One region of the Kitasatospora sp. NBC_01250 genome, then DNA from elsewhere that is predicted to be linked to it. Evidence: riboswitches for the same ligand, from Rfam matches in the RefSeq annotation. Region 1 holds a riboswitch; each other region holds the start of a gene.

Region 1 (6,881 bases):
GGCGGGGGAGCAGTACCGCACCGGCGGGATCGACCCCACCGTCCAGCTGATGCTCAACTCCAACCCGCAGAACTACCTGGACCAGGCGTCCAGCATGCAGGTGGCGACCAGCACCGAGGCGGACGCGCTCAAGTCGCTCCAGGGCGAGCAGCGCAAGCTGGACCAGGAGAAGAAGGAAGCCGCCGACACGCTGGCCCAGCTGGACAGCGCCACCCAGCAGCTGAACCAGGCCAAGGCGGACGTGCAGAGCAAGCTGGCCGCGGCGCAGAAGCTGCTCAACTCGCTGAGCGCCTCGGACCGCGCCACGCTGCAGGCCGCCGACCGCGCCTCGCGCAGCAGCGCCCGCACCGACCTCGGCTCGCTCGACCTCCCGGCGGCCGGCGGCTACGCCGGCCAGGCGGTGCAGGCGGCGCTCAGCCGGCTCGGTGACTCCTACGTCTGGGGCGCCACCGGCTCCACCACCTTCGACTGCTCGGGCCTGATGCAGTGGGCCTACGCGCAGGCCGGCGTCTCGCTGCCGCGCACCTCGCAGGAGCAGGCCACGGTGGGCACCGCGGTGCCGAGCCTGTCCCAGGCGCAGCCGGGCGACCTGATCATCTTCGGCGGCGACCGGCACCACGTGGGCATGTACATCGGCAACGGCAAGATGGTGCACGCGCCGCACACCGGTGACGTGGTGCGGATCGCCGACCCGACCACGATGGGCGAGTCCTTCATCATCCGCCGGGTCTGACCCGCCGTCGCCCCGGCGCGCGCCGACCGCCGCTGAGCCCCCGTCACTCGTGCGGTGTGACGGGGGCCACCTGTTCGTATCCGGCATGATCACGCGCGGGTGATCTCCATAGCACCCAGAGTCAAAGTTAGGCGTTTTTTCTGACAAGGATTTGAACGGATCACAGAGTTGTTACTAGGGTCGCTCATCAGACCACCGCGATGGTGATCACCCGACCCGGGTGGCAGCGGGGGTTACCGCCGAGTCTGGAAAGCAGCACGGGCAGTTGACTGCCCGACGGGGACCCCCTCACCGGGGAGCTGCGGACCGGAGCCGGGGAACCATGTTCCTCGGGGTGAATCGGCGCCAGGTCGGCCGTCAGGCCGGTGAGGCGTCGTAGGGCATCTCTTCCAGCCCGAACCCGTCAGCTCACCCGGTAGGCGGTCGGAGGAAGAAGGATTCGTGGCGTCCCATCGTCGTCCCAAGCCCGTCGGCCGTACTCGCGCGTCGATCCTGACCGCTGCCGCCGCGACCGCCGTGGCGCTCTCCGCGCAGGGGGCGGCGCACGCCGACCCGGCGCCCTCGCTCGACCAGGTCAAGTCCCAGGTCGACGACCTCAACAACCAGGCGGAGCAGGCCTCCCAGCAGTACGACGGCGCGCAGGCCAAGCAGCAGACCCTGCAGAAGCAGGTCAGTGACCTGCAGGACGAGGTGGCGCGGCAGCAGGACCAGGTGACCAACCTGCAGTCCGGGCTGGCCTCGGTGGCCGCCGACCAGTACGCCAGCAACGGCATCTCGCCGACCGTGCAGCTGATGCTCTCCAGCAAGCCGGACGGTTTCCTGAGCCAGGCCAGCTCGCTCAACCAGATGAGCAGCACCGAGAGCGAGACGCTGAAGCAGCTCCAGGAGCAGCAGCGCAAGCTCGACCAGGACAAGTCCGAGGCGCAGGGCAAGCTCGCCGAGCTGGATGCCACCACGCAGCAGCTGAAGACCGCCAAGGACGCCGTCCAGGCCAAGCTGAAGCAGGCTCAGGACCTGCTCAACACGCTGACCGAGCAGCAGCGCCAGGCGATGGCCGCGGCCGAGGCCAAGGCTGCCGCCGACGCCAAGGCGGCGGCCGACCAGGCCGCCGCGCAGGCCAAGGCCGCCGCCGCTGCCAAGGCCCAGACCGACGCGCAGACCGCCTCGCGCGGCTCCTCCCGCACCGACCTGGGGAGCACCGGCTCCACCACGGCCGCCCCCAGCACGCCGAGTGCCGGCAGCTCGGCCGCGCAGGCCGCGATCGCCGCCGCCGTCAGCAAGCTGGGTTCGCCGTACGTCTACGGTGCCGCCGGGCCGAGCTCCTTCGACTGCTCGGGCCTGATGCAGTGGGCCTACGCGCAGGCCGGCGTCTCGCTGCCGCGCACCTCGCAGGACCAGGCCTCGGCCGGTACCAACGAGGGCACCAACATCGCCAACGCCCAGCCCGGCGACCTGCTGGTCTTCTACAGCGACATGCACCACGTGGGCATGTACGTCGGTGGCGGCCAGATGATCCACGCCCCGCACACCGGCGCCGTGGTCCGCTACGAGTCGGCCACGGTGATGCCGATCGCGGCGATCATCCGCCCCTGACGCACCGTCGTCCCCGAAGGCCCGGTCTCCTCCTGGAGACCGGGCCTTCGGCGTCGGACGGCCGTTCCGCTGTCCGAATTGGGATCAAATATTCGTATCGGTAGGGGTTTGGACTCGCTCGCCCGGACTCGCTAACGTCTGCGCTCGGACCTCAGCTCCGGCGAAGCCCTCGGTTCGTCGGCGGCTTCTTCGGGCTCACTCGGCGATAGGAGTCGTCAGCGATGGCGAGTACACCCCCGTCGGGCACCGCGCGGCGATTCGCCCGGGTGGTGGCGGTCACCGCTGCCGCGACCACGGTGCTGGCGATGACGGCCAGTGCGCACGGTGCTCCAGGTGGACCGGACAAGAAGGACGTCAAGGCGCAGGTCGACCAGCTCTACGCGGAGGCCGAGCAGGCCTCGGAGAAGTCCAACGCCGCGGAGGAGGCCGCCAAGCGGCTGCAGGCCGAGGCCGGCACCCTGCAGCAGGAGGTGGCCCGGGGACAGGACACCCTGAACCGGATGCGCCTGGACCTGGCCACCGTCGCGGGTGCCGAGTACCGCGCCGGCGGCATGGACCCCACCGTGCAGCTGATGCTCTCCAGCGACCCGGCCGGCTACCTGGCCAAGGCCCGCACCCTGGCCCAGGTGGGCGAGCAGCGCGCCGCCACCCTGCACGAGGTGCAGGAGCAGCAGCGCCGGCTGGACCAGCGCCGGGCGGAGGCGACCGGCAAGCTGGCCGAGCTGGAGACCGTGCGCACCTCGCTGGCCGAGGCCAAGCAGCAGGTGCAGCAGCGGCTGAAGAGTGCGCAGGCGCTGCTGAGCAGCCTCACCGCCACCGAGCGGGCGCAGTTGCAGGCGCAGGACGACCGGGAGGCGCACGAGCGGGCGGCCCGCGCCGCGGAACGGGTCGACCTGGGCACCCAGCCGCCCTCCTCGGACCGGGCGGCGGCGGCGCTGGCGGCGGCGCTGAGCAAGCTCGGCTCGCCCTACGTGTACGGATCCACCGGGCCCGGTGCGTTCGACTGCTCGGGTCTGATGTACTGGAGCTGGCGGCAGGCCGGAGTGACCCTGCCGCGCACCTCGCAGGCGCAGGCGTTCGGGGGGCAGCGGGTGAGCCTGTCCGAGGCGCGACCGGGAGACCTGGTGATCTTCTTCCACGACATGCACCACGTCGGCATGTACGCCGGCGGCGGCACGGTGATCCACGCGCCCTACCCCGGCGCCCGGGTGCGTTACGAGAGCGTGGCCGCGATGCCGGTCGCGGCGGTGGTGCGGCCCTGACCGCCCCGGAGTCCGCCGCCGAGCCCCGCCCCGTCCGGCCCCTCGCGGGCGGCGGGGTGTCGCGCCGTGCCGCGCTGCTGCTGGTGGGCGGCGCGCTGGTGCAGCTCTCGGTGCCCAGACCCGCGCCCGCCCGGGCCGGGACGCCCGCGGTCCTGCCGGCCGGACGGCTGGCGCCGCTGCTCGCCGCGCACGCCCAGGCGCTGCGCACCGGCGAGCTGGCGCCGCTGCGGCTGGCCCAGCTGGACTACCGGCCCACTTCCTGGGACGCGGAGACGGTCAGTGCCGAACTCTCCTACCGGCTGACCGGCTTCGACGACGACCCGGTGGTGCTCCAGCGCCGGATCGCGCTGGCCGACGGCGCGGTGAGCGGCGAGACGGCGGCGCCCGGCAGCGCCGTCGCGCCCTGGGACCTGGGCGATCCGACGCCGGTGCGGGGCGCCCACTGCGTGGTGCTGGGGCCCGCGGCGCCGGAGGAGCTGACCCTGCTGGCCACGCTGGCCGACCAGGCCGTGGCCGCCGTCAGCGCGGTCTGGGGAGATGCCTGGGCGGGCCGACTGGTGCTGCAACTGCCCACCACGGAAGCCCAGTTCACCCAGCTGCTGGGTGCCGATCCGCGTACCTACTCGGACATGGCCGCGGTCACCGTCGCGGCGGCCGGCGCTCCGCTGCACACGCCCGCGGACCGGGTGCTGGTCAACCCCGACGGGTTCCGCCAACTGAGCGCCTTCGGCCGGCAGGCCGTGCTCACCCACGAGAGCACCCACGTGGCGACCCGGGCCGACACCCACCCCTGGACCCCGCTCTGGCTCTCCGAGGGCGTGGCCGACTACACCGGCTACCTCAACACCGGCCGCACCGCCCGGCAGATCGCCCCCGAGCTCACCGAGGACGTGGCGGCCGGCAAGCTGCCCACCGCGCTGCCCGCCGACGCCGACTTCTCGGCCGGCTCCGCCGGAATCGCGCAGGCCTACGAGCTCTCCTGGCTGGCCTGCAACCTGATCGCCACCGAGCACGGCCCGCAGACCCTGGTCGACGTCTACCGGGCGGTCGGCGCGGCCGGGCCGGGGGCAGGGCGCGAGCAGCAGCTGGACAGCGTGTTCGGCGAGCACCTCGGCTACGGGCTGGCCGAGTTCACCAAGCGGTGGATCGCCGAGGTGCTGCGCCAGGTCGGCCCGGACAACTGACCCCGCCGCTCGCGCGGGCGGTGCTGGTCAGCCGCGCTGGACGTCGTCCAGCAGGCTCTGCTCGTAGGCGATCCCCGGGCGCACCGGGTAGCCGCGCTCCGGCTCGGCCGCGGGCGCGGGAGGTGCCGCGGCGGGCGCCGCCGCGGCCTGCGGGGCCTGGGTGGAGCGCCACAGCCGGCGGCAGGAGACGATCGTGGCGGCCAGCAGCAGCAGGTTGCGGGCGCTGATGATGGTGACGCCGATGCCGGAGCTGGTGACGACCTGCCCGAAGTTCAGCGGGAACTCCAGGGTGGTCAGCACCGTCGTGATCAGGATCATCACGGCCACCGGGCGCTGGCTGCTGCCCCGCACGGTCAGGCAGACCGCCGCCAGGCCGACCAGCCACACCATGTACTGCGGGCTGATCACCCGGCTGGAAACGGTGAAGATCAGCAGGGCCGCGAGCGCAGCGTCGTAGGTGGTGGACGGCTGCCAGCGCCGGGCCCGCAGCCGCCAGTAGAGCAGCCAGGCGAAGCCGGCCAGGGTGCCGCCGAGCGCGATCTTGGAGATCACGTCGACGCCGGTGCCGATGAACTCCACCGAGCCGTAGTGCATCATCGTCTTGCCCTGCCAGTCGCCGAACAGCTTGGCGAAGTGCAGCGGCAGTGCCGCCAGCGACTCCACCTCGATGCCGCGGTCGGCCTGGAAGGTGAGGAACTCGAAGGCCCCGTTCATCCCCGCGGCCAGCAGGAACGCCAGCGTGCTCATCGCCGCGACCGCCGAGGTCCAGGAGCGCCGGGTGCGCCGGCCGCGCGGGGTGCCGGCCAGTCCGAGCAGCGGCCAGAGCTTCATCAGCCCGCCGATGCCCAGCAGGATGCCGCCCAGCACCGGGCGTCGCAGGATCACCAGCAGGCCGGCCACCGCCAGCGCGGTGACCAGGATGTCGTAGCGGCAGTAGACGGTCGGGCCCAGCAGCGGCACCCCGGCCACCCAGACCCAGGCACCGGCCAGGCTGCGCCCGCGGCGCAGCCCGTAGCGCACCAGCATGCCGATCGCCACGGTGTCGAAGATCCCGCACAGCACGAAGAAGGAGATCAGGTACGACCAGGGGAAGAGCCCGGGGGCCAGGATCACCAGCGCCGCGCCCGGCGGGTACTGCCAGGTCACGTCGTCCATCGGGAAGGTGCCGGTCTGCAACACCCCGTACCAGGCGTGGTAGATCACCGAGACGTCGGTGGTCACGTCCAGGCCGAACCGGATGACGCCGGTGACGATCAGGATCAGCAGGACCCTGGTGGCCAGCCAGGTGGCGCCGATGCCCCACAGCGCGCCACGCGCGGGGGCGGCCGGGGTGACGGCAGTGGCGCCCGGTGCGGGGGGTGCGGCGAGCGCGAGACCACCGCTGCCGCCGCTGGCGACCTCGTCCGCCGGGCCGTCCTGGGCCAACTCCACTGTGCTCCCTCGTTCTCTGCGCGCGACCGCGTTCGTCGCGCGCGGCTGCCCGCGCCCGAGCCGGCGCCTGTCCACGCGCGCCGGTGCGTACCGGGCGGGGCCGGCTTCGACTAGGACAGACTCAGGAGGGAAACGGTTCCGGCCCGGCCTTCCGTTCCCGACGGTCCGCCCGCCCCCGCTCCGTTCGTTCCCGCCGAGTCGGCATGGTGACCTATGGTACGGATCACCGAGCGGTGAACCGAGCACCCCCCGACCGAGCGAGCCGTGGACAGTATGCCGAAGACCCTTGTCGTCACCAACGACTTTCCCCCGCGTCCAGGCGGAATTCAGGCCTTTGTCCACAACATGGCGGTGCGCCGGCCGGCGGGCAGCATTGTGGTGTACGCCTCATCGTGGCGCGACGGCCGGGAGGTCGCGCGCTTCGACGCCGAGCAGCCGTTCCCGGTGATCCGCGACCGCAGCACCATGCTGCTGCCGACCCCCCGGGTCACCCGGCGGGCGGCCGAGCTGCTGCGGGCCGAGGGCTGCGACACGGTCTGGTTCGGGGCGGCTGCGCCGCTGGGCCTGATGGCGCCCGCGCTGCGCCGCGCCGGGGCGGCCCGGCTGCTCGGCATGACGCACGGCCACGAGGCCGCCTGGGCCCAACTCCCGGGCTCGCGCCAGCTGCTGCGGCGGATC
Region 2 (6,881 bases), 820 kb from region 1:
GCAATAGGCTCTGGGCTCGTGACTACGGCGCGACTCTCGGACATCGCGGCGCAGGCGGGGGTCAGCGAGGCCACCGTCAGCCGCGTCCTCAACGGCAAGGCGGGCGTCTCCGCCGCGACCCGGCAGACCGTGCTGGCCGCCCTCGACGTGCTCGGCTACGAACGGCCGACCCGGCTGCGCCAGCGCAGCGCGGGCCTGATCGGGCTGATCACCCCGGAGCTGAGCAACCCGATCTTCCCCGCGCTGGCCCAGGTCATCGAGCAGCAGCTCAGCCGGCACGGCTACACCCCGGTGCTCTGCACCCAGACGCCGGGCGGATCGACCGAGGACGAACTGGTCGAGATGCTGGTCGAGCGGGGGGTCGCCGGCATCGTCTTCGTCTCCGGCCTGCACGCCGATTCGACCGCCGACCACGACCGGTACGCCAAGCTGACCGGACGTCAGGTCCCGTTCGTGCTGATCAACGGCTTCAGCGAGAAGATCGCCGCGCCGTTCATCTCGCCCGACGACCGGGCGGCGATGTGGATGGCGGTCCAGCACCTGGCCGAGCTCGGGCACGAGCGGATCGGCCTGGCGGTCGGTCAGCGCCGCTACGTGCCGGTGCTGCGCAAGATCGAGGGGTTCACCGCGGCCATGCGCTCGGTGCTCGGCGCCGGCGACCAGGAGATCGAGGAACTGGTGCACCACACGCTGTTCAGCGTGGAGGGCGGCCACGCGGCGGCCGGCGTGCTGCTCGACCGCGGCTGCACCGCGATCATCTGCGGCAGCGATCTGATGGCGCTGGGCGCGATCCGCGCGGTGCGCCAGCGCGGGCTGAGCGTGCCCGGCGACGTCTCGGTGGTCGGCTTCGACGACTCGCCGCTGATCGCCTTCACCGAGCCCCCGCTCACCACGATCCGTCAGCCGGTGGAGGCGATGGCCACCGCAGCCGTCGACGCGCTGCTGGAGGAGGTCGGCGGCGAGTCGGCCCAGCGGGTGGAGTACATGTTCCAGCCGGAGCTGGTGATGCGCGGCTCCACCGGGGCCAGGCCGCACCGCGGGGAGTAGCCGCCACGGCGAGCGGCAGCCGCGGGGAGTCGTCGGCCCCGTCCCGACGGGCGCCGAAGATCCACCGGTGCCGGCATCGAGGCATGGGAGCCACCGCACCGCGACCCGACGACACGGCGCCGTCGGTCCACCCGGACCGGCGGCGCCGACTGCTGCTCGGCGGCTGCTCGCTGGCCGCGCTGATCGGCCTCTCCTTCCTGTGGGCCGCCACGATCCCGCGCTGGTGGGCCCAGCAGGTGGGCGACAGCGTGCACGGCCGGCTCTCCAGCGGACTGCTCTTCGGCCTGCTCACCGGCGTCACCTGCACCCTGCTGCCGCTCCTGGTGGCCTGGTTCGGGCTGCGCCGGAGCCGGTCCTGGAAGGTCTCGGTGGCCTGGGTGGCCTGGGTGGCGGTCGCCCTGGTCCTCGCGCTGCCGAAGCTGTGGACGCTGGGCGTGGTGGTCGGCGACGGCAGCGGCGCGCACGCGGGACAGCGGACGATGGACGTGAACGCGCCCTGGTTCCGCGGGGCCAGCCTGATCGGCGCGCTGATCGGCGCGGCGATCTTCGTCGCGCTGCTCCGGTTCACCCGGCGCCGGCAGCCGAAGGCGCAGTGACGCCGGTTCACCGCACGGCCGAGGGCCGCCTCCCGGAGAGTGGAGAGGCGGCCCTCGGTGCTGTCCAGCGGCTGCTCAGCGCTGTGTCACCAGGTTCAGACCCGGCCGGCGAAGTCCGGGGCGTAGTTGGCGATGGTCTCGTACTTCACGCCCGCGCTCGGGTTGGCGGCCTCGACGAACTGGCCGTTGCCGACGTAGATGGCGACGTGGTAGACGCCCGAGTTCTGGCCGTTGTTCGACCAGAACAGCAGGTCGCCCGGCTGCAGGCTGTTCATCGACACCGGGGTGCTGGCGGCGGCCTGGTCGGCGGCCACCCGCGGGATGGAGATGCCCGCCGAGGCCATCGCGGCCTGGGTCAGGCCGGAGCAGTCCCAGCCACCGTTGCCGGTGCCGCCGTAGATGTAGGCCTGACCGACCTTCGACTCCGCGAAGGCGACGGCGGTGGCCATCGCGCCGGAGGCGGGCGCCGGGGTGGCGGCGGTGGTGGAGGCGGTGGTCTGGGCGTTGACGGCCGGCGCCGGGGTGCTGGCGGCCGGGGCGCTGTCGCTGCTCGGGGCGGCGCTGGCCGAGCCGCCCAGGCTCAGCTGCTGGCCCGGGTAGAGCGTGTCAGGACCGGCGGTCAGGACCGACTTGTTGAGCTCGTACAGCTTCTGCCAGCCGCCGGCCACGTGGTGGCTCTGCGCGATGGTGGAGAGCCAGTCGCCGCGCGCCACGGTGTAGGTCTGGCCGCCGGAGTTCTTGGTGCCGTTCCACTGGTGGTTCCAGTGGCCCTGGCTGCCGCTCTGCGAGGACTGCGAGGACTGCGGGGCGCTCTGGGCCGGGGCGCTCGGCTGGGCCGGGGCGCTGGTGGCGGGGGCGCCGGGGTTCACGGCGGCGGGGGCGCCGCCCTGGGTCAGGCCCGCCTGGACGGAGCAGACCGGCCAGGCGCCGGGGCCCTGGTCGGCGAGGACCTTCTCGGCGACGGCGATCTGCTGGTCCTTGGTGGCCTGGTCGGCCTGCGGGGCGTACTGGGTGCCGCCGTAGGCGGCCCAGGTGGAGGCGCTGAACTGCAGGCCGCCGTAGTAGCCGTTGCCGGTGTTGATGCTCCAGTCGCCGCTGCTCTCGCACTGGGCGACCTTGTCCCAGGTGGAGACGGGCGCCGCGGAGGCGGTGGTGGCCGTGATGCACGGCAGGGCGAGGCCGAGACCGAGCAGGCCGGTGGCGGCGATCGCTCGGCGAGCGGTGCGGGACGGACGGGTCGTGCCAGTGGTGGGCAGCATGAAGACGCGTTCCTCTCCTACGCCTACGAGGTGAGCTGTCGGATTCGGACTGGAGTTGCCCGGCCGCGCTGCTGCGCGGCTTCACCCCTAGCTCCGGTCACTCGGTCCGAAGACCGGGTGCCGGGGCGGCTTACCTGGTTCCCCCGCTCCTGCCGTGGTGCGTTTTCGCGCTGCCAGCGCATCCGGTGGCAGGACTCGGCGTCCGGCTGTGCTGGGTCCGTGTGACCACGAACGGGGAGCACGTTAGACAGAGATAAGTTGAATCCGCAAACAGCTGTGATGGCCGTCACAGGCCCACCATGGAACCTTCAAGATCGCCCCGGCGGCGGACCTGAGAGGGCGTCGGGGGAGGGGTCCGGCCGGGGCGTGCAATGTGCCTGCGGGAAACGGGATGTGCCGTGGGCTCAGGGTTGGTGATGCTGATGGGCTGTCCGTTTTCGGCCTTGGTGATCAAGGGGGTGGCCGATCGGACCGGAGCGCCCTGACCGGCTGTCGGCGGGGCGAACGGCCCGGTCCGGCGCACTGGTCGACATCGACCGAATGTCCGATTTACCCCTTCTGTCATCGCGTCAGCTCGCGACGCCGACCAATCGGTCGGCGGGGTGGTCCTGTCCACCACTTCCCGACTGGACACTGAATCGTCACCAATTCACCACATGTGCGCCATCGGCCCGTCAACGGACCTCCGGGGCGCCCTGACCGACCGGCCGACGAACCGTGCTCCGGACATGCCGATGGCCCCGCTCCTGGGCGGGAGCGGGGCCATCAGCGGGCCGGCAGGGCCGTTGGTCAGGGGGTCACTCGCCGGCGACGGGCTCCTCGGTGAGCAGCTCCTCGGTCGGCAGCGGCTCGGCCACCGGCTCGGGCAGCGCGGCCAGGTAGGCCGAGGCGATCAGCTGACCGAGGGTCGGGTAGGCGCCGAGTGCGGCCGCGCTCGGACAGCCGGTCTCCTCGCACGCCGCGAGCAGCAGGTCCTCGGGGGCCTCGGGGCCGATCACCAGCGGGGCCAGCGCCGGGCGCTGGGAGCCGGTGGCCCGCAGGTGCTCGACGGCACCGGCCACCGCGCCGGGCACGTCCAGGGCCGCGGCCACCACGGGCACCGCCAGGCGGGCGGCGAGCAGCACGCCGGTGATCCCGGCCGCCGCCGCGGCGTCCTCGCCGCCGACCGTGGTGAGCACCACGCCGTCGGCGGCGGTGGCGATCGCGAACAGCCGCGCGCGGTCGGCGCGGGCCAGGCCGGCCTCGGAGAGGCGCACGTGGACGGCCTCGGCGAGCAGCGGGTGGGGGCCGAGCACGTCGGTCACCTGGGCGCCGGTCCGCGCGGCCAGGGCGTGCAGCTCCGTCAGGTAGCCGTGCGGGCCGGGCAGCAGCGGCACCAGCACCGGGGCCGGCATTCCGGCCGCCAGTGCGCCGGCGACCAGGCTCTCGACCGTGTCGACCTGCTGGACCGCCGGGGCCGGGCTCGCCTCGGCCGCCTGCTCGGCGGCCTCGGCCTCGGTGCCGGCCGCCGCGCCGGTGTCGGCGGCGCCGGAGTCGACGTCAGCATCGGCCGCGGCGGAGGCGGTGGCGCCGGCCTCGGGCGCCGGGGACGGCGCGGTGGGCAGCCAGCCGGCCGCCGCCAGGATTCCGGGCTGCTCGCCGCGGAGGATCGAGAGCAGTTCGTCCACCACCGCGACCGCCTGCGGCGTCGCCTCGGCCGGGACGGCGAGCACGAGGGCCGGGGCGCCGACCGGCAGCTCAGGCCGTTCGGGTCGACGATGGCGCCCCCGCGCGCGGGAGCCTGGCGTGCGGACGGGTAGTGGCGCGCCCGGGATGGCTGCAGTGCTCATGGCGGAGATCGTAGGACATGCGCCGGACCATCCGGCATTCGGCTGCCGTTACCGCACGTCTGTCGCATATCCACCGGAATATCAGCAGCCGCCGCCTGGCCGGTGCGCCCGGTCGGCGGGCGGGCATTTCCGGGTAATCACTGACAAATCGCCAGCCCACTTCGATCAATGTGACGGAGTGTGAGGAATCGGCTGCGAAGTTGATCAATCGAACCCCCGTGTCAATGGTCGAACCGGTCAGCCTCTCCGGCCGTCCTTCAGACGCGGGGTCACGGTCAGTCTGCTGATTTGCTGTCATATGTCCGGATCGGGACATCCGATGGGCCCGCCAGGAGGCGGTTTGGTCACCTCCCGTACAGGCGGCTGCACGCGCAAAATCACATGCCGATGCACGTGCATTAGCGTTATCATTACGAGTAGTAAGGCATCCGCCCTGCCCGTACGAGCCGGAGGCGGCCGGCGGCCGGATCGGTTGGGCGCCGAGCAGTACGAGCACTCCAGGCTCTTGGGAGATTTCTATGCACCACACGTACAACGGCATGGCTGCTGCGGACCTCGATGGCGTGGTCTGGCAGAAGAGTCAGCACAGCAACTCCAAGGGGAACTGCGTGGAGTTCGCCGCCCTTCCGGACGGCGCGGTCGCGATGCGCAACTCACGCTTCCCGGACGGCCCGGCGCTCATCTACACCCGCGACGAGATAGCGGCGATGCTGCTGGGTGCCAAGGACGGGGAGTTCGACCACCTGGTGGCCTGAGTGGCCGATCGGGCCGGGTGGGGCAGGCTGGTTCGCGCCGTCGTGGGAGCAGGGGCCGCGACGGCGTTCGGCGTTGCGCTGCTGGGGAGTTGGCGCACGGCTGAAGGCGTGCGGCCGCAGTGGTGCCGAGGGGGAGCCGGTGTGGTGATCCGTTCCGGCGGGGCGTCGTGGACAGGCGGGACCCCGGGGCGGTGTTCGACCCCGGGGCGGCCGGTCGGCGCGTCCTGCGGGGTCCTAGGCGGAGCGGCGGTGGCGTCCGGCCGTCGTGGCCGGGGCTGATATGGAGTCAGCGATCGCGCTGGCGAGGTCGACTGACGGTCCGTCGGCCTGGAAGACCGCCCAGACCACCTTGCCGGAGCCGGAGGCCAGCGGGTGCCAGCCCCAGGAGTGGCTGAAGGAGTCCACCAGGTGCAGCCCGCGCCCCGACTCGGCGACGAAGTCCGCCTCCCGGGTGACCGGTCCGGCGATGCTCGGATCACTGACGGCACACACCAGTTGGGAACCCCGGTGGACCAGGCTGATCCGGATCGGCAGCCGTCCCTCGGCCGGCTGTCCCTCGGTGCAGCGTCCGGCGCCCGGCTGGGCCGGGATCGCGGAGAGGCCACCGGGACAGCCCTTGGCGCCCGGCAGGCTCGCCGCGGTGGGCTCGCCGATCGCGTGCCGGAGTGCGTTGGTCACCAACTCCGAGGCCACCAGGGCCACATCGTCGAAGAGATCGCCGAGTCCCCAGCGCTGCAGAGTGGTTCTGGTGAAGTCGCGGGCAGTCTTCACCGCGTCATAGCGGGGAGCGAGGGTACACGTCACGACGTCAGGATCGACGGCCAGGGCCGCACCGGTGCCCATGAAGAGCTCCTCCCATAAGGGGGCAGACACGGCTGGACCCGGCGGGGTCATGCCGGTCACCTCCGACTCGCTCGGCCGCTTCGTCCTCGCCCCGACCCGGCGTGCACGGTCGACAACGAAGCCCGCGGGGAATGTCCAGGGGCGTGCAACTGCACGTGCACCATCGTGCTCTGCGCTCACGGCAGATGCAAGAGTCGATTCACGTGCAGTCGCACTATTGGCATATGCAGACACCGGATGCACGTGCAGCGGAACGTGCCAATGGACGTGCTGATGGACGTGCCGATGCAAAATTGATAGATCCTTCTGCCACTACAGGCACTGTGAGCGGCCAAGTGATGGCAGACTGTGCGCTGTTTTCCCGACGCGGAGGTTCCCACGGCATGACCACAGTGCAGCCAGGCGGCGGATCCATGGTGCGCCGGATCCTCCTGGGCTCCCAGCTGCGCCGACTGCGCGAGAGCCGCAACATCACGCGCGAGGACGCGGGCTACGCCATCCGCGCCTCCGAGTCCAAGATCAGTCGCATGGAGCTGGGTCGGGTCAGCTTCA
Region 3 (6,881 bases), 4.4 Mb from region 1:
AGCCGGGTCGAGTCGTCCAGCAGCACCTCGTTGCCGCCGACCTGGAGGAGCAGCGCGGGCAGCCCGCCGAGGTCGGCGCAGATCGCCGGGCTCAGCAGCGGCTGCCGCGGGTCCTGGCCGGCCAGGTAGTGCGGGCTCAGGGCCAGCAGCGACTCGCGGGTGAACAGCGGGTCGATCCCGTGCTTGGTCGTCATGCTCTCGCCGCTGCGCGTGCTGTCCGTCGACGGCGAGAAAGCGACCGCCGCGGCCGGCATGGGCAGACCGGCGTCGCGCGCCGCGAGCAGGGTCGTGACGCAGAGCCCGCCGCCGGCCGAGTCGCCCGCCAGCACGATCTGCTCGGGCGCGACCCCGCTCTCCAGCAGGTCGCGGTAGGCGGCGACGCCGTCCTCGACGGCGGCCGGGAACGGGTGCTCCGGGGCGAGCCGGTAGTCGACCGACAGGGCCCGGGCGCCGGTGCGCCGCACGAGCGCGGCGGTGAGGTGCCGGGCGGTGGCGGGCGAGCCGAAGATCCAGCCGCCGCCGTGGAAGTAGAGGATCGTGCCACCGGTGACGCCGGCCTCGGGTTCGAACTGCAGGGCCGGGCGGCCGCCGAGGGTGCTCGGGGCCGAGGTGACGCCGAGCGGCGGCGGGCCGCCCGCCATCATCGCCTCGAAGGCCTCGCGCTGTTCCTGGGGCGAGCGGGCGCCGTCGAACCGGGTCGACCGGTAGAAGGCGTCGACGGCGGTGCGCTGTTCCTTGCTCATGGGGGTTCTCCAGCGTCGGGTGGGATGGGATCGGTCGGGTGGGAGATCATGGATCCGCGAGGGGCTGGCCCTCGACGAATAATATTCCATGGAATGTACTTCCTGGGAAGGTGTGATCCGGATGACCGATCCCGCACAGGTGTTCGCCGACCTCGTCCGGTACGAGACCCGGCTCTACAACGCCCTCGGGGAGCGGCTGCGGGCCGAGCACGGACTGACCACGAGCCAGTTCGAGTTCCTGCGGATCATCGGCGGGCGCGAGGACTGCCGGGTCAACGACCTCGCCCACGAGGTCGCGATCACCGTCGGCGCGACCAGCAAGGGGGTCGACCGGCTCGAAGCCGCGGGCTGGGTGAGCCGCCGCCCGAACCCGAGCAACCGCCGCTCCTCCCTGCTCGGCCTGACCGCGGCCGGCGAGCAGTTGCTGGCCGCCGCCACCGCGACCTTCGAGGACGGGCTGCGCAGCTGGCTGACCGAGCCGCTGGGCGCGCAGTCGCTCGACCAGCTGGCCACCACCGTCGCCCTGCTGCGCCAGACCCTGGAGCAGGCGCGGGTGGGCATGCCGACGGGGTGACCAGGCGCTCGGCGTCCGGCCTCGCCTCCTGTCACCCCTTCGGGCGACGGGCGGCCGGTCACGGGTTCGTGCTCGCGGCCTCGGGGTAGGCGCGCAAGCCTGACGAGGGCGGGGAGCCGACGCCCGCCGGCCTGGAAAGGGAGCCGCCATGCCGCACGAGCCGACCACCGATGCCGGGTCCGGGAGGGGCGCAGGAGCAGTCCCCGCCGGGCCGGCCGCCGCCCCCGAGCGGCTGATCCGCACCCAGGTCCCCGCCCGGCTCGACCGGCTGCCCTGGTCGCGGTGGCACTGGCGGATCGTGATCGGCCTGGGCACGGTCTGGATCCTGGACGGCCTCGAGGTCACCATCGTCGGCAACGTCGCCGGGCGGCTGTCGGAGCACGGCAGCGGGCTGGCGATCAGCACCGGCCAGGTCACCACCTGGGCAGCCGCCATCTACGTGGCGGGCGCCTGCTGCGGGGCGCTCTTCTTCGGCCGGCTCACCGACCGGTTCGGCCGCAAGAAGCTCTTCATGCTCACCCTCGTGGTCTACCTCACCGCGACCGCCGTCACCGCGTTCTCCTGGACGGCGTGGTTCTTCTTCCTCTGCCGCTTCTTCACCGGCTTCGGCATCGGCGGCGAGTACGCGGCGATCAACTCGGCCATCGACGAGCTGATCCCGGCCCGGGTGCGCGGGCGGGTCGACCTGATCATCAACGGCAGCTTCTGGGTCGGCGCGGCGATCGGCGCCTTCGCCTCGATCGCGCTGCTGAACACCGCGCTCTTCGCCACGGACATCGGCTGGCGGCTGGCCTTCGCGATCGGCGTGGCCCTGGGCCTGGTGATCCTGCTGGTGCGCCGGCACGTGCCGGAGAGCCCGCGCTGGCTCTTCACCCACGGGCGCGGCGAGGAGGCCGACCAGCTGGTCGACGAGATCGAGCGGACCGTCACCGAGCAGACCGGCGAGCCGCTGCCGGCCCCCGAGGGCTGGGTGACGGTGCGCGAGCAGGGACCGGTCAGCTTCACCACGGTGGCCCGCACGGTCTTCCGCAGCTACCCCAAGCGCACCGTCCTGGGCCTGGCGCTCTTCGTCGGCCAGGCCTTCCTCTACAACTCGGTCACCTTCGGCTACGCGGTGATCCTGACGACCTTCTTCAACGTCCCGCAGGGCGACACCGGTTACTACTTCGCGGTGATCGCGGTGGGCAACTTCTGCGGCCCGCTGCTGCTCGGCCACCTCTTCGACAGCGTGGGCCGCAAGCCGATGATCGCCGGGACCTACCTGCTGTCGGGGGTGCTGCTCTTCGGCACGGCCGCGCTCTTCCAGCAGGGCCTGCTCAACGCCACCACCATGACGGCCTGTTGGGTGGGCGTGCTGTTCTTCGCCTCGGCCGGCGCGAGCGCCGCCTACCTGACGGTGAGCGAGGTCTTCCCGCTGGAGGTGCGGGCGCTGTGCATCGCGTTCTTCTACGCGGTGGGCACCGCGCTGGGCGGCATCACCGGGCCGCTGCTCTTCAACGGCCTGGTGAACAGCGGCAAGCCCGCCGACACCACGCTCGCCTTCTGCATCGGCGCCTCGCTGATGGCGGCGGCCGGGCTGGTGGAGGCGGCGATCGGCGTCCGGGCGGAGCGGCTCTCCCTGGAGGAGTTGGCCGCTCCGCTCTCCGCCGTCCAGGGGCAGGAGGCCGGCGCCGAGGCCTAGCGGTAGACCCGCACGTAGTCCGCCGCGAAGGTGATCGGGGCGGAGCCGCTCGGGCCGGGGTGGTACTGCCCGGCGCTGATCGACAGGTTGAGGATCAGGTTGGCGGACCAGTTGGCCCCGACGCCGGTGTTGTCCGAGTAGACCTTGACCCCGTTCACGTACCAGTCGACGGAGTTGGCGCCGTAGTAGGTGCCGATGGTGACCCACTGGCCGGGCTTCACGTCGGTGGCGTCGGTCAGGTAGTCGTGCGCCGGGTTGACGTGGTTGGTCAGCTCCAGCAGGTTCGGGTTGTCCGGGTGGTACTCGAAGGAGTCGATCTCGCTGCCGCCGTTCGCCCAGGTCCACAGCGCGGGCCAGGCGCCGGGCGCGGAGGGCATCTGCACCCGGGCCTCGGCGTAGTCGCCGGTCTTCACCTTGAAGCCCTGCTGGGTGCCCTCGGTGGTGAGCAGGCCGGTGGTCCAGGCCTGCTTGCCGTTCTCCAGGGTGTGGCTGGAGGGCTGGGCGGTGAAGGTGGCCACACCGTTCGCCACCGAGACGTCGGACGGGTCGAGCCAGTCGAGCTTGTTGTCGTCCGGGTTGTGGGTGCCGTACTTGTACGCGGTGGTGGTGCTGTCGTTCCACTTGGTGGCGTCCAGCGGGCCGTTGAACTCGTCCGACCAGGTCAGCGTCTTGCCGGCGACCGGCGAGCCGCCGGTGGCGGGCGGCGTGCTCGGCGACGGCGAAGGCGCGGGCGTCGGGGCGGGGGCCGGGGTGGAGGTGGGGGTGCCGGCCGCCGAGACCGTGAGGGTCTGCGTGGTCAGGTTGTGCCAGGCACCCGCCTGGTCCTGGAAGAAGCCGAAGATCTGGTACGCACCGGCCGGGAAGCTGCGCGCGCCGGTGGTCAGCGAAAGGCCGCTCGGGCAGATCTGCTGGTTGCCGAGGTTCCCGGGGAAGTCCAGGTTGTTGCCGGCGGCGTCGCGCACCCCGACCCCCACCGTCTTCGCGGTGAAGCAGGAGGCGGCGTGCAGGGTGAGCGCGGCGGTGGTCGAGGCGCCGGCGGTGGCCGTGGCGGGGGTCAGCCGGTCCTGGGTGACCTGGGGCACGGCGGTGCCGGACGTACGGGCCCAGGCATCGGCCTGGCCGACGACGGGCACCGCGAGCAGGCCGAGCGCTCCGACGACGACGCCGAGGCGCAGCGGGGTGGAGGTGGGTATCACGGGGAGTCCTCTTGCGACGCCTACGAGGTGAGCTGTCGGGTTCGGGCCGCAAGATGGCCCGGCCACCGACGGATTCCGGTGGCGGCTTCACCCCTAGCCGGGCGTGCCTGGTGGGCCTGCGGGCGCAGGCGGGCGGGGCACGGCTGGCACTACCTGGGTCCCCCGCTCCTGCCTGGTGCGGTGCTCCGGGGCCGGCCACCGGCAGGCAGGACTCGGCGGTCCCGGGGGCTGGGCCCGCCGCTGGGTGGCGGGCGCCAGCAGGGTAGGCAGATGACATGATCATCATCAATGTCAGGCGAGTCACACCTGTCACACCAGCACCGAAAGCGACGCCATCGCATCACCTGGACCGCCATCCAGTTACATGGACATGAAAAGTCTCTTGGCGTGCTCCCAGCACCTTCCCAGACTTCCTGACGCTCCCCCAGACTGCTTGCCATGCAGACTCTTCTACGCGCGTTGAAGTCGCGTGCCGCCTCCGTGGTCACCGTGAGCATGCTCACCCTGGCCCCCACCGCCGTCTTCGCCGCCGACGCCCACGCGGACGTCAGCGGCTCGATCTGCCAGTCGGCGCTGCCGAGCCAGGCGGACGACACGCTGAACCTGATCGCCCAGGGCGGCCCGTTCCCGTACTCCGAGGACGGCGAGACCTTCCAGAACCGCGAGGGCGTGCTGCCCAGCGAGCCGAACGGCTACTACCAGGAGTACACGGTCGTCACGCCGGGTGCGCCCACCCGCGGCACGCGCAGAATCATCACCGGCGAGGACGGGTCGGACTACTACACCTCCGACCACTACGAGTCGTTCTCGCTGATCGACTTCAGCTGCTGAAACCGGCGCTGAAGCGGACCCCGAAGCGGGTCTGAGCCCGTCGAGCCCCCGTTGAGCCCCGGTCCCCGCAAGCACGCGGGGACCGGGGCTCAGCCGGTGCCGCGCCAGGCCGCCGCGGCGGCCACCCGGCTGTGCACCCGCAGCTTGGCGTAGGCGTGTTCCAGGTGCTTGTCCACGGTGCGGGTGGAGACCGCGAGACGGCGGCCGATCTGCTGGTCCGTCAGGCCGTCCGCGAGCAGGTCCAGCACGGCGGCCTCGCGCGCGGTGAGGTCGGCGGCCGGCGCCCGCGGCGGGGGTGCCAGCCGCTCCAGGGCGTGGGTGAGCCGGGCCCGCAGCAGGGTGGCCGAGGCCAGGTCGGCGTCCGGGAAGTCGCTGCCGGACCGGTTGACGATCAGCGCCACGGTGCGCCGCCCGGCGCTCGTCCAGCCGGCCGGGAAGGCCATCGCCAGCTGGTACTCCGCACCGGCCGGGCCCAGCGCCTCGCCGTAGGTGCCCAGCCGGTGGTACTCGGTCCGGGACTGCAGGTCGCTGCGGCGCAGCGGGACGCCGCTGCCGCCGTTGGTGTGCACGAAGAGCGGGTCCGCCGGGGCGTACCGGAAGAACGCGGCCAGCGTCTGCGGGCTGAACAGCGCCTGCGGCAGGGTGACCGGATGGCGCCCGGTGGGGGTGCGGGTGGACCAGGTGAGGCTGTCCCCCGGCACGGCGCGGAGCAGCACCGGAAACAGCGCCGGCAGCAGGGTCTCCTCGTCGACGGCGTCGATCAGCAGGTCGATCACGGCGCAGATCCGCCGCAAGCCGGCCTCCCCGGACGGAGTCACGCATCGAGCGTGCGCCCACCGGGGAGGCCGGGTCAAGCCGGGCCCCGACAAGCCCGGCTGCGGACCGCCCGCCCAACGAGGCGATCATGTGGGAGAGGAGCAACGGTGACCGGTCGGCTACCGGCTGGCGGCGTAGACGCGGTTGAGCGGGCTCTCGGCGGCCAGCTTCCAGTGGTGCAGGCCGGCGTCGTCGGCGAGGTGGCGCATCGCGTCCTCACCGGCGTGGTTGCCCATCGCCTGCGGCCCGTGCTGGGCCAGCGCGGAGGGCAGGCAGATGGCGACCGAGGCGGAGACCACGGCGCGGCCGATCGGGTTGGCGTTCGCCCGGACGTCGGCCGAGACGTTCGGTTCGACGATCATGCAGGCGCCGTCGGGGGCCAGCGACTGCTCGGCGTGGTGCAGCGCGCTGCCGGGGTCGCCCATGTCGTGCAGGCAGTCGAAGAAGGTGATCAGGTCGTAGCCGTCCCCGGGGAAGTCCTGGGCACCGGCCACCTCGAAGCTGACCCGGTCGGCCAGCCCCTGCTCCTTGGCCAGCTCGTTGGCCGCCTCGATCGAGGGCCGGTGGAAGTCGAAGCCGTGGAAGTGCGAGGCCGGGTAGGCCTTGGCCATCAGCATGGTGGACCAGCCGTAGCCGCAGCCCACGTCGGCGACCTCGGCGCCGGCGGCCAGCTTGCGCTCGGTGCCGTTCATCGCGGGGATCCACTCGGGGACCAGGGCGCCCGCGTAGCCCGGGCGGAAGAACTTGGCGGTCCCGGCGAAGAGCGCGTCGCCGTGCTCCTCCCAGCCCACCCCTCGCCCGGTCCGAAACGCCTCCATCAGCACGTCCTCGGTGCCGTAGAGCGCCTGCATCATGGTGAAGAAGCCGGCCGCGTAGGTCGGCGCACCGGGGTCGGCCAGCACGGCGGCGTGCTCGTCGGGCAGCAGGTAGCCGTCGGTCGCCGGGTCGTACTCCACGTACTCGCCGGCCACCTGCGCGGCCAGCCACTCGCGCAGGTAGCGCTCGTGCAGGCCGGTGCGCTCGGCCAGCTGGGCCACGGT
Region 4 (6,881 bases), 5.1 Mb from region 1:
GCACGCCGGTGCGGCGGCGGCCGTCACGGTCTCCCGCGCCGGGGCCAATCCGCCCGACCACCGCGAGCTGGCCGCGGCACTGTCCTGAGCACCGGTCAGGCCTTGCGGCCGACCCCCGCGTACATCCAGCGGGTGGTGGCCTCGGTGGCGGCGTCCGGGCGCCAGAGCGGCACGAATTCGACACCGGGCTCCAGCAGCTCCCAGCCGTCGAAGAGCCCGGTCACCTCCTCGCGACCGCGCAGCCGAATGCCCGAGGCGGTCTTGTCCCAGGTCTTGGCCACCTCGGCGGCGCGCTCGGGATTGCCCTCGTGGGTGCTGTGCGAGAGCAGCAGGTAGCTGCCCGGCGCCACCCGCTCGCGCACCTGGTCCACCGCGTGCCGCGCCTGCTCGTCGCTGACGAAGTGCAGCAGCGCCAGCAGCAGCACGGCCACCGGCTGCGAGAAGTCCACCAGGGTGCGCAGCTCCGGGCGTTCGAAGAGCTCGTCCAGCTCCCGGACGTCCCCGGTCAGCACCGTGGTGCTGCGGTTGTCGGCCAGCAGCGCGCGCCCGTGGGTGAGCACGATCGGGTCGTTGTCGACGTACACCACCCGGGCGTCGGGGGCGACGGTCTGCACCACCTCGTGCACGTTGCCGGGCGAGGGCAGGCCGGCGCCGATGTCGATGAACTGCCGGATGCCGGCCTCGGCCGCCAGCCGCACCGCCCGCCGCAGGAAGGCCCGGTTCTCGCGGGCCGCCGCGGGTATGTCCGCCGAGGCGCTGATCGCGTGCTCGGCCGCCTGACGGTCCGGCGGGAAGTTGTCCTTGCCGCCGAGCCAGTAGTCGTAGATGCGCGCGGGGTGCGGGCGGTCCGTCTGAAGCCGCGTCATGTCGCTGTCGTGTCCGGACTGGTGCACCGTCTCCCCCTCTGATCCTGCGGCCCGTGGTCGCGCGGCCGGGGGCAGCATAGCGGGCCGCAGAATCCGGGCTGGTCGGCGGGGGTTCCCGGGCGTCGTTGCCGGGGACGCTCGAAGGGAGCCCGCCCCGCCCGCCGGCGGACCCGCTTATTGCCGAGCCATGCGGGGCGGGCGCCGGTAGGGTCGAGCGGTTCGACCTTCTCCAGCCCCCCAGCTGCGAATGTGAGATCAGATGACCTACCAGTCGGGCGAGTTGCCGATCAACCAGGCACGGGCCGACGAGTTGCCCATCCCTGCCGTGGCCGCGGACGAGCTGCTGCCCGAGACGCGCCGGGCCCTGCTGCACCGCCTCGCCGTCGGACAGGCACAGGGCCGGACGCCCTCGCTGGTCGGCCTGGTGGCGCGCGGCGGCCACCGGGTCTGGAGCGGTGGCCGGAGCATGATCGAGGGCCACGCGCCGGACGAGAACACGCAGTACCGGATCGGCTCGATCACCAAGTCCTTCGCCGCGGTGCTGGTGCTGCGCCTGCGCGACGAGGGCCTGCTCGACCTGGCCGATCCGCTGGAGCAGCACCTGCCGGGCACCTCGGCCGGGCGGGCCACGATCCGCGAACTGCTCAGCCACACGGCCGGGCTGGCCGCCGAGACGCCGGGCCCGTGGTGGGAGCGGACCGACGGCTCGCACCGCCCGGAGCTGGGCAACCTGCTGGAGGAGCAGCCGTTCCGCCACCCGGCCGGCGAGCGCCACCACTACTCCAACCCCGGCTACGCGCTGCTCGGCGCGCTGGTGGCCAAGGTGCGTCGGCTGCCGTGGGGCGAGGTGCTGCGCCAGGAGGTGCTCGATCCGCTCGGCCTGACCCGCACCACGCTGCTGCCGCAGGCCCCGCACGCGGGCGGGTTCGCCGTGCACCCGTGGGCGGACGTGATGCTCCCCGAGCCGCTCACCGACACCGGCCTGATGGCGCCGGCCGGGCAGCTCTGGTCCACCGCCGCCGACCTCGCCCGCTGGGCCTCCTTCCTGGCCGGCACGCTCCCGGGCGGCGCGGAGAAGGTCCTGGCCCCCGCCACGCTGGCCGAGATGCGCCGCCCCGCCGCCGGCCCGGACCGTGACGACTGGACCTCCTGCTTCGGACTGGGCCTGCAGCTGTCCCGGCAGGACGGGCGGCTGCTGGTCGGCCACGGCGGCTCGATGCCCGGCTTCCTGGCCGGCCTGTGGTTCAGCCCCGAGGACGACGTGGCAGCGATCACCCTCACCAATGTCACCGCCGGCTCCGGGCTCGGGACGGTGGCCCCCGACCTGATCCGGATCGTCGCCGAGCGCGAACCGCTGCTGCCCACCGCCTGGCGCCCGTTCACCGACGCCGATCCCGACCTGCTCGCACTGACCGGCCCCTGGTACTGGGGACCCACCGCGCTGGCCCTGCACCTGCGGGCGGACCGGGCCCTGGAGCTCACCGCGCTGAGCGGCCCCGCCCGCACCTCCCGCTTCCTGCCCGAGCCGGACGGCAGCTGGGTCGGGCTCGACGGCTACTACGCGGGCGAGCCGCTGCGCGTGGTGCGCGCCGAGGACGGCTCGGTCAGCCACCTCGACGTGGCGGGCTTCGTGCTGACCCGCGGCGCCTACCAGCCGGCCGCGGTGGTGCCCGGCGACGTCGACCCGCAGGGGTGGCACGCGGGCTGACGCGGCGCGGGCGGGCTCGGCGTCGGCTGACGCGGCGCTGGCTGGCTGACTGGCTGGCTGACTGACTGACTGACGCGGTGCGGGCTGACGAAAATTCATATCACGGGGCGATAACGATGCGAATCGTTATCGCCCCTCCAGCTTCGGCATGAGACACCTCACATTGCCCTGTGACAGCGCCTCCTGGCTTGAGATGGGACCTTCGACCTGTCTACGGTGCATGCCGTTCGTCTCCACACGAACCCCGCTCCCCGGAACGCCGAATCCTGCCGCCGGATGGAACGGGCACTGTGCACTGAAGCACCACGGCAGGGGCGGGGGACCCAAGGTAAGTCGCCCCACCTGGAGCAAGGCTCCGGGCGGGGCTTGGGGTGAAGCCGCGCATTGCGCGGCCGGGCAACTCCAGCCCGAATCCGACAGCTCACCTCGCAGGCGTGGGAGAGGAAACGCTTTTCATGCTGTCCGTCAACGGTCGCCCCAGCCTGCCCAGCCGCGCCGCCATCAAGCGCGCGATCGCCACCGCCGTCATCGTCGGCGCCGGCGCCGGTCTGCCCATGATCACCGCCGGTGGCGCCAGCGCCACGCCGATCCACTCCGGTTCGCACGGCTACACCGCGCAGCACGAGTCGGCCGCCGCCGCTCCGGCCGCCGCCCCGGCCGCCCAGGCTCCCGCCGGCTACACCGTGCAGGACGGCGACTGGCTGTCCAAGATCGCCACCAGCCACAACGTGCAGGGCGGCTGGCAGAAGCTCTACGACCTGAACAAGTCGGTGCTCGCCGACGGTCCGGACGTGATCTACCCCGGCCAGCACCTCGCGCTCGGCGACGCCCAGGCCCAGGCCCCGGCGCAGACCCCCGCCCCGGCCCAGGCTCCGGCCACCGCCCCGGCTCCGGCTGCCCCCGCCGCTCCGGCTGCCGCGGCCGCTCCGGCCACCCCGGCGCTGAGCGCCAACGCCAGCGTCGCCTCGCTGCAGGCGCTCGCCGCCTCGATCGTCCCGGCCGACCAGCTGGCGTCGTTCGACCAGATCATCACCCACGAGAGCGGCTGGAACGTCACCGCCACCAACCCGAGCTCCGGTGCCTACGGCCTGCCGCAGGCCCTGCCCGGCAACAAGATGGCCTCGGCCGGCTCGGACTGGGCGACCAACCCCGCCACCCAGATCAAGTGGGCGCTGCAGTACATGAACCAGACCTACGGCAGCCCGAACCAGGCCTGGGTCTTCTGGCAGGCCCACCAGGCGTACTGATCACCCCGGTGATCAACGGCCGCCGGCCCGCCCCCATCGGGCGGTAGCGCTCGGCGGATCGTCCGCAGCCGTCGGCCGGCCACGGGTTTCCCACCTGTGGCCGGCCGACGGCTTTGGCGCGCCTGGCTCTTGGCTCGCTGGGCCTTCGGCGTGCCGGGCTGTTGGTGTGCCGGGCCTTTTGTGTGCCGGGCTGTTGGTGTGCCGGGCCTTTTGTGTGCCGGGCTGTTGGTGTGCCGGGCCTTTTGTGTGCCGGCTGTTGGTGTGCCGGGCTGTTGGCGCGCTGTCGCAGCGACGGGCTGCGCCCCGCTCGTCAGCTGCCGGGCGCCGGCCCGCCGTGCGATCCGGCGTCAGTCCGCCGCGCCGTACCGCACCAGATAGCCCGCCAGCCGCGCGACGTCCTCGTCGGTCCACTCCGTGAACCGCTCGGTGAACGACTCCCGGCGCATCTCGTACGCGTGCCGCAGCAGCGCCATCCCCTGCTCGCTGGGGCGCAGGATCTGCCCGCGGTGATCCTCCGGATCCACCTCGCGGCTGAGCAGCCCCAGCTTCTCCAGAGCGCCGACCTGCCGGCTCACGGTCGACTTGTCGAGCATGAAGTACGCGGCCAGGTCGGCCGCCCGGCAGCCACCGCGCTCGTTCATCAGGTCGAGGATGCTGTACGTCACCAGGGAGAGCCCCGGGTGCAGCTGCGAGGCCTTGTGCCGGGCCCGCCGGGCGAAGGCGGTCAGCTCGCGCTGGATGATCTCGATCGACTCGTCTCGACCCGACACGCGTGACCTCTTCCTCTCCCATGGTGGTTGCGTATTACAACATATGTGCCACTGGCGCCGCCACTGGACCCGCGCCGATCGAGATCACAGCATGCCAGACGGGCTGGTCACAGCCGGTAACCTGTCGACGACAGATCCGAGAAGTCGCCAAGCGCGGCCTGGCTGGCGTCGCGGGGTGCGCATGGACCTGATTCCACCGGCGGACGGGGCTCCCCGGGCCACTGCCGACCAAGCGCCCGGCGCCGCGCCCGCTCACGGCCGGCCGACTGCCCATCCTCCGACTGCCGCCCGCTCCCGGGACGAGTGCTTCGGTGCCGAGCTGCGCCGGCTGCGCACCGAGCGCGGACTGTCGCTCAGTGCCCTCTCCCGCCTGCTGCACTACAGCAAGGGCTACCTCAGCAAGATCGAGAACGGCAGCAAGCCGGCGGGCCATGACCTGGCGCGCCGCTGCGACGAGCTGCTGCGCGCCGACGGTTCGCTGCTGCGGCTGACCGAAGCCGCCGAGCCCGGGCCGACGGGGGCCGGCCCGGCCGGGCCCGGGTCAAGCGGGCCAGCCACCGACAGTGCCCTGCCGACCGCTGCCGGCCACGCGCTCGCCGTGCCACCGGCACTCGACCTGCCCTGCCCCTACCCCGGGCTGGCCGCCTTCGGCCCGCAGGACGCCCACTGGTTCGCCGGGCGCGACCACGCCCTCGCCGCGTTGCTCGACCGGCTGGCCGAGCGCGCGGGACGGGGACCGCTCGCACTGGTCGCCCCCTCGGGCGCGGGCAAGTCCTCCCTGCTGCGGGCCGGCCTGCTGCCCGCCCTCCAGCGCGGCGACCTGCCGTCCGCCCACCCGGGGGCCCGCCGTGTCCTGGTCTGCACGCCGGGTGCGCGACCGCTCTCCGTCCTGCGTCAGCTTCTTGACACCTTGTCAGTCTCCGATGCCGAGGCCGCACCCCGGCTCGTCGCGCTTCCGCCGCCCAGCGCCGAAGCCCCGCCGACACCAATGGCCGAGCCGGAACTCTCACCCTCCACTCCACCTTCACCCTCGCCCTCCGGCGTGCCCCGCCCGGCGCAGTCGGCTGCCCCGGCCCTCGGGCCGGCCCTGATCGTGGACCAGTTCGAGGAGGTCTTCACCCTCTGCCCCGATCCCGCCGAGCGGCACGCCTTCATCCAGGCCCTCTGCGAGCTCGCCACCGTCCCGGACGACCGGCCGGCGGCCGAGGCCACCCTCGTCGTGCTGGGCGTGCGCGCCGACTTCTGCGGACGCTGCCTCGACCATCCGCAGCTGGTCCCCGTCTTCACCCGCGGCCTGCTCGCGCTCGGTCCGATGACCAGCGCGGAACTCCACGAAGCGATCACCCGCCCGGCGACGGAGGCCGGCCTGCTGCTGGAGCCGGGGCTGGCCGAAATCCTGCTGCGCGACCTCGGGCCGGTGGAGCTGCCGCTGCCCGCCGACCCGCCCCACCCGCGCGCCGAGGCCGCCGTCCTCCCCCTCCAGCCGGGTGCGGCGGGCGTGCTCCCGCTGCTCTCGCACGCGCTGCTCGCCACCTGGCAACAGCGCGAGGGGCGTGCCCTGACCGTCGCGGGCTACCTGCGCACCGGCGGGGTGCACGGTGCGATCGCGGCCACCGCCGAGAACCTCTTCGCCGGCCTGTCCGCCGAGGGCCGGCGGACGGCTCGGCACCTGCTGCTCCGCCTGATCCACCTGAGCGAGGAGAGCGAGCCGACCCGCCACCCGCTGGCCCACCAGCAGTTGCTGGCCTGGCTCTCCGCACCCGACCCGGCGGTCGAGCAGGGCGATCCGGCCGCTCTCGCCGATCCGGCGGATCTGGCTGCTCTGCCTGGTCTGCCTGCTCTGCTCGGTCTGGCCGGCCTGCCTGGGTCCCGACCCACCGGGCCGCTCGCACGATCGCGCCCACAGCTGCACCGATGGGCGCCGCGCCGGCTGCTGCCCCGCACCGCCGCCACGCCCGTGCCCGCGCCGCGCACCCCGCAGGGCGGCCCCGGCCACCGGGCCACGGCGGTGCTCGACGCCTTCGTCCAGGCCCGGCTGGTCACCGTCGACAGCCAGACCGTGCTGATCACCCATGAGGCGCTGATCCGGGCCTGGCCGCGGCTGCGCGGGTGGATCCACGCCGACCGGGCCGGTCTGCTGGTGCGCCAGCAGCTCGCCGAGGCCGCCGCCGACTGGGAGCGCGAAGGGCGCGATCCGACGGCGCTCTACCGCGGCACCCGGCTCGCGGTCGCCTCCGAGCACCTGCGCGATCCGCGGCGCCGAGCGGAGCTGACACCCGCCGAGGCCGCC

Evidence for each region. A riboswitch is a leader RNA that binds a small molecule or an ion and turns the genes downstream of it on or off. The one in region 1 is predicted to bind cyclic di-AMP.
Region 2: linked by a shared signal. The riboswitch ahead of OG500_RS31180 (transglycosylase family protein) and the one ahead of OG500_RS27635 (C40 family peptidase) in region 1 are both predicted to bind cyclic di-AMP.
Region 3: linked by a shared signal. The riboswitch ahead of OG500_RS08775 (glycoside hydrolase family 16 protein) and the one ahead of OG500_RS27635 (C40 family peptidase) in region 1 are both predicted to bind cyclic di-AMP.
Region 4: linked by a shared signal. The riboswitch ahead of OG500_RS06240 (LysM peptidoglycan-binding domain-containing protein) and the one ahead of OG500_RS27635 (C40 family peptidase) in region 1 are both predicted to bind cyclic di-AMP.

The regions. Positions count from the first base shown of each region.
Region 1 is NZ_CP108476.1:6,529,419-6,536,299, forward strand. Features, by position in the region: gene OG500_RS27630 (C40 family peptidase) at 1-733, shown strand, start outside; cyclic di-AMP (ydaO/yuaA leader) riboswitch at 1,021-1,171, shown strand; gene OG500_RS27635 (C40 family peptidase) at 1,175-2,326, shown strand; gene OG500_RS27640 (C40 family peptidase) at 2,548-3,588, shown strand; gene OG500_RS27645 (hypothetical protein) at 3,645-4,772, shown strand; gene OG500_RS27650 (glycosyltransferase 87 family protein) at 4,800-6,203, opposite strand; gene OG500_RS27655 (glycosyltransferase family 4 protein) at 6,477-6,881, shown strand, end outside.
Region 2 is NZ_CP108476.1:7,353,462-7,360,342, forward strand. Features, by position in the region: gene OG500_RS31170 (LacI family DNA-binding transcriptional regulator) at 1-1,047, shown strand, start outside; gene OG500_RS31175 (hypothetical protein) at 1,131-1,643, shown strand; gene OG500_RS31180 (transglycosylase family protein) at 1,739-2,902, opposite strand; cyclic di-AMP (ydaO/yuaA leader) riboswitch at 2,910-3,074, opposite strand; gene OG500_RS31185 (hypothetical protein) at 3,700-4,731, opposite strand; gene OG500_RS31190 (DUF397 domain-containing protein) at 5,250-5,486, shown strand; gene OG500_RS31195 (ATP-binding protein) at 5,721-6,329, opposite strand; gene OG500_RS31200 (helix-turn-helix domain-containing protein) at 6,713-6,881, shown strand, end outside.
Region 3 is NZ_CP108476.1:2,155,729-2,162,609, forward strand. Features, by position in the region: gene OG500_RS08760 (alpha/beta hydrolase) at 1-743, opposite strand, end outside; gene OG500_RS08765 (MarR family winged helix-turn-helix transcriptional regulator) at 865-1,317, shown strand; gene OG500_RS08770 (MFS transporter) at 1,466-2,998, shown strand; gene OG500_RS08775 (glycoside hydrolase family 16 protein) at 2,995-4,194, opposite strand; cyclic di-AMP (ydaO/yuaA leader) riboswitch at 4,198-4,329, opposite strand; gene OG500_RS08780 (ribonuclease domain-containing protein) at 4,633-5,025, shown strand; gene OG500_RS08785 (helix-turn-helix transcriptional regulator) at 5,115-5,843, opposite strand; gene OG500_RS08790 (class I SAM-dependent methyltransferase) at 5,961-6,881, opposite strand, start outside.
Region 4 is NZ_CP108476.1:1,386,111-1,392,991, forward strand. Features, by position in the region: gene OG500_RS06225 (carbohydrate kinase family protein) at 1-88, shown strand, start outside; gene OG500_RS06230 (SAM-dependent methyltransferase) at 96-866, opposite strand; gene OG500_RS06235 (serine hydrolase domain-containing protein) at 1,126-2,574, shown strand; cyclic di-AMP (ydaO/yuaA leader) riboswitch at 2,899-3,024, shown strand; gene OG500_RS06240 (LysM peptidoglycan-binding domain-containing protein) at 3,030-3,821, shown strand; gene OG500_RS06245 (MarR family winged helix-turn-helix transcriptional regulator) at 4,169-4,591, opposite strand; gene OG500_RS06250 (nSTAND1 domain-containing NTPase) at 4,773-6,881, shown strand, end outside.